2 regions of the Arthrobacter sp. MYb221 genome follow, and region 2 is predicted to be linked to the other one. Evidence: predicted binding sites of a transcription regulator. Region 2 holds the regulator's gene; the other holds the start of a gene.

Region 1 (2,393 bases), on a different contig from region 2:
GGTCAGCTTGCCTTCCAGCTCCGGGAGGGCCTTGGCCACTGCCTTGGCGGCTCCGGTCTCGGTGATGACCATGTTCAGGGCCGCCGAACGGCCGCGGCGCTCGCCCTTGTGGAAGTTGTCGATCAGGTTCTGGTCGTTGGTGAACGAGTGAACGGTTTCGACGTGCCCGTGGATAACGCCGAACTTGTCGTTCAGGGCCTTCAGCACCGGGGTGATGGCGTTGGTGGTGCACGAGGCGGCGGTGACGATCTTGTCCTCGGCGGTAATCCAGGAATCGTTGATGCCGTGCACGATGTTCTTCAGATCGCCCTTGCCCGGTGCGGTGAGCAGGACCCGGGCGACGCCCTTGGCCTGCAGGTGCTGGGACAGGCCAGCCTCGTCGCGCCAACGACCGGTGTTGTCCACCACGATGGCATTGTTGATGCCGTACTCGGTGTAGTCAACGGTGGTTGGGTCGTTCGAGTAGATGACCTTGATCAGCGTTCCGTTGGCCTGGATGGTGCTATTGGCTTCGTCAACGGTGATCGAACCGTCGAAACGGCCGTGCACAGAGTCGCGGCGCAGCAGCGAGGCGCGCTTGATGATGTCATCATCCGAGCCCTTGCGCACCACGATGGCCCGCAGGCGCAGGCCGTAGCCGCCGCGCTCGATGAGAATGCGGGCCAGCAGGCGGCCGATGCGCCCGAAACCGTAGAGGACTACGTCCTGTGGCTCAACGTCCGAAGCGCCGGCCTGGCCGACCTTGTCGCCGAGCTCTGCGGTCAAGAATGCGTTCAGGTCCTGCGAACCAGATTCGATGAACTTCTTGTTCAGGCGCCCCAAGTCAACGGAAACCGAACCGAGGTTCAAGGTCTCAATTGCTTCAAGGAGGGGCATGGTGGTCGTCAAGGCCAGTTCCTTGCCATCGATCCGGCGCACGACGCGGTGGGCCTTGATGATGTCAATTGCGGACTGGTTGATCAACTTGCGCCCGTAGATGGAGGTCACCACATTGTTCTTGCGGTAAAGACGTCCGATCAGCGGAATCATGGCCTCGGCGAGCTCTTCGCGCCCGCTCCATTCTTCCTGGGCAACGACAGACTGCTGGGTCACAGAAAATCCTTCCAATTCAGCCGACTTACAGATCCATAAAGTCGGTTGGCACCGTGAGAAGCACCATTGCTTTTGCGGTGGCGCGGGGTAACAGGATCATCCCCGCAAGTACGTATCCATTCTAGACGGTGCGCCCCGGTTGCGGGGCTGGACGCCTGTGAATCATCTCACCCGAGGTGAGCGGATGGTGAATGGGATGACCGATACGCCGGGTTCTGTCCGCTTGCGCGGTGACGATCATCTATCTACGACTGCCGTTGCCGACAGCCTCTAGCGGTCCACCCGACTGCATGGGGCGAACAGCCCTCATAACGCAGTCTGTCTGACCTTGCTCCGAGTGGGGTTTACCAAGCCGTCCCGGTCACCCGGGACGCTGGTGGTCTCTTACACCACCGTTTCACCCTTACCAGGTAGCCTGGCGGTCTATTTTCTGTGGCACTAGCCTGCGGGTTGCCCCGAGTGGGCGTTACCCACCACCCTGTTCTGTGGAGCCCGGACGTTCCTCGGGCCGTTTGCACGGCACGCGATCGCCTAGTCATCCCATTCGTTAACCATTCTAGCCCCGCTAATTTGCGCGCGCCGACATCGACTATGAGCCGCTGGCCACAGTGATGGCCGGATAGTGGTACCCCTCCAGCAGCCGCAGCCAGATTTCGCTCACGGTCGGGTAGGCCGGGACCGCATGCCATAACCGGTTCATGCTCACCTCACCGACTATCGCGATCGTTGCCGCATGCAGCAGCTCGGAGACATCCTGCCCCACAAAGGTCGCACCGATGACCACCTGGCGCGTCTGCTCGACGACCAGCTTCGCCCGCCCCGCGGTAGCGTCCGCGTGCAGGCTGGCTCCCGCCACGGCGCCCAGATCCAGCTCGACCACCCGGATATCCAGCCCCTTGCCGCGCGCCTCGTGTTCGGTCAGCCCGACGGCCGCAACCTCCGGGTCGCTGAAAACCACGCGCGGCACCGCCGCATGATCGGCCGTCGCGGCATGCTTCGCCCAGGGTTCGCCCGAAACCGGTGCGCCCTCCAGCCGCGCGGCGATCGCCTCCGCCGCGGCCCGCCCCTGATATTTCCCTTGATGGGTCAGCAGCGAACGCGAATTGACGTCGCCCACGGCGTACAGCCAATCGGTGCCGGCCACGCGCATCGTGTCATCGACACTCAACGCACCGTGCGGGTCCAGGCCCAGCGCTTCCAGACCGAGGCCTTTCGTGTTCGGCCGCCTGCCGGTTGATACCAGCAGCTCCTCGGCCCGAAGCTGGGTGCCGTCCTCCAAGTGGACGCTCACGATTCCTTGC
Region 2 (2,393 bases):
CCAGCGCGCCGGTGTATTTACCATCCACATTTTCAACCACGGTCCCCAAGGCACCGGTGAGTTCCAAGCGTTCGGATATGACGTTCGCTACTTCTAGCGGGGTCGCGGTGACCAGCCAAACTTCTCGGCCCACTGCGCGATGCTGATGGGCGATGGAGACCGTGCCTTTCCATAACTTAGGCTCAATGTACTCGTCATAGATTTCCTGGCCAATCTGCGCCATCTCGGCGACCGAAATGCCCTTGGCCATCAGCAGCGCACGGTCGCGAATCTGATGGATGTCGCCCAGATGCTCGCCGCGGGCGGCAAAGCGCAGCTGCTTGAGGGCAAACCAGAGAATTTCGCGTAGCCGGAAGAAACGACGCTGATGCATCTTCCTGGCCAGCAGATATAGGGAGGCACCACGGACCATGGTGTTGTCCACGTCGAAGAAGGCGGCAACGACGTCGCGTGGCGCCGACGTGTTCTGGCTGGTGAGGTGCTCTGAAGACTGCATTTGATCCAGTTTATTTCATTGCCGACTTAGACGCTGGTTGCGGCTCGTGAGATTATGGACAGGTGAGTAAAATGCATGAGATCCAGTTACTGGTGCGCCAAGGATGCCATTTGTGCGAGGCCGCCAGGGCGACAGTCAACGACGTCACCGAACGGATGAACATGGAGTTCTCCGAAATAGACATCGACGAGCATCCCGAACTGCTGGCACGCCACCACGAAGAGGTGCCAGTACTCCTCGTTGATGGTCAGGTCCGGGACTTCTGGACCATTGATGCCAAACGGCTTGAACGCCTGTTGGGCAGCTAATGGCATGAGAGGCCCCTTGATGCATTTACCGGCCCGTTCGAAAAGCAGAGCAGCGGCGCATGGCTGAAATTGAACCGCGGGTACTGCCCGAAGCGACGCTGACGCGCCTGACCCAGTATTTGCGGGCGCTCAATGCGTTCGAAGCCCAGGGCGTGGAACGCACCAGCTCGGGTGTGCTGGCCAAGGAAGCCGGAGTGAACCCGGCAATCCTCCGCAAGGACCTCTCCTTGCTTGGTTCCTATGGAACTCGTGGCGTCGGATATGTGGTGACCGAGCTGGCCGAACACATCAACCGGACCTTGGGCCTGAACCAGGACTGGCGTGTGGCCATCCTCGGCGCCGGTAACCTCGGACGTGCGCTGAGCGGCTACGCAGGTTTTGCCAGCCGAGGTTTCCAGGTGCGCGCCATCCTCGATGCGGACGTATCCCTGGTCGGCAGCGAGGTCGGCGAATTTATCGTGGAACCGGTCGGTGAGCTCGGCGAGGTGATTGCGCGGGAGCAGATCAATATCGCGGTCCTAGCGGTTCCCGGAGTCGCGGCCCAGGGGCTGATCGACGCGCTTGCGGCGCATGGGGTGAAGTCGGTGCTCAGCTTCGCGCCACAGCCGCTGCGCATTCCGGCGGGCATGATCGTCCGCCGCGTGGACCTGTCCACCGAGCTGCAGATCCTGGCCTACCACGCGGTACAACGCTAGGCGGCAACCGGGCAGTTAAAATCTAAAGGCGTAGGCCGTGGCTCAAATGAGCCACGGCCTACGCCAATTTCAGCGCTGGGTCTGAGGACCCGAAACGGTTTAGCGGTAGCCAGCCCGGCGCGCCTGGCTGCGCTGGGCGATGTACTGCGAGGAAGCCGGCAACCAGGCGAAGACCACGCCGACGACGCCAGCAATGAATCCAAGGGCATAAACCACATTGATCATCGTGGCATCAGCCGCGTTGGCGTACATGCTGAACATCGGCAGGCTGATCAGCATGCCAACGACGGAGATGGCCGCCAGGATCGTGGCGATGATCCGCATCGCGCGGACCCCTCGACCGACGAAGAAGCCGACCAAGAAGTAGGCGATGAGCGTGATGAACATGCCCACCACGGTGAAGGTGGTCATGGTGGAAGTGATCTGCGACAGGAAAGTGTCGGGGTTTTCTATCATGCGTTCGATCTCTGCATTCATCGCGGCGTCGTTGGAAGACTCCATCTGCATGCGCATCTGATCTTCGAACATCGTCCACTGCGAACGCACCATATTGCCGAAGAGGTTGGTGCTGTTGATCAGCCAGCTGGCTGCGGCGCTGAGCACCCCGGCAAGCATGATGAAAATAAACGCCATCTGCAAGGTCTTGGGACGCTCGGCAGGCGGCTGGACCGGAGCGTAGCCACCTTGCTGCTGGAATTGCGGAAGCTGCTGCGCTGCCGGCTGACCGTAGGGGGTCGGCTGCCCACCGTAGGGATTTTCGCCGTAGGGGTTCGGGTTCGAACTCCCGGACCCGGCTAACGGGTCATATGGCTGGCCTGGCTGGTTCGGATCGTTGGTGCTCATGATCGTCCTTTGATTGCTGCTAAACGGTGAGTAACTCTAACTACTAGCCTA

Evidence for each region. Region 2 encodes Rex, which represses fermentation and respiration genes when NADH is low (regulators of the CRP and FNR family bind a similar motif). Its sites were predicted from a motif close to CTTGTGAANNNNTTCACAAG; they were not measured.
Region 1: the regulator Rex is predicted to act here: its motif matches at 1,247-1,266, upstream of CQ015_RS01430 (glyceraldehyde-3-phosphate dehydrogenase).

What each region holds. Positions count from the first base shown of each region.
Region 1 covers NZ_PCPW01000001.1:295,804-298,196, forward strand. Annotated here, with positions in the region: gene CQ015_RS01430 (glyceraldehyde-3-phosphate dehydrogenase) at 1-1,092, opposite strand, end outside; RNA gene rnpB (RNase P RNA component class A) at 1,281-1,635, opposite strand; gene CQ015_RS01440 (NAD(P)/FAD-dependent oxidoreductase) at 1,682-2,393, opposite strand, start outside.
Region 2 covers NZ_PCPW01000007.1:69,348-71,740, reverse strand. Annotated here, with positions in the region: gene CQ015_RS10245 (HAD family phosphatase) at 1-496, opposite strand, end outside; gene CQ015_RS10240 (glutaredoxin family protein) at 568-804, shown strand; gene CQ015_RS10235 (redox-sensing transcriptional repressor Rex) at 828-1,499, shown strand; gene CQ015_RS10230 (DUF4199 domain-containing protein) at 1,599-2,342, opposite strand.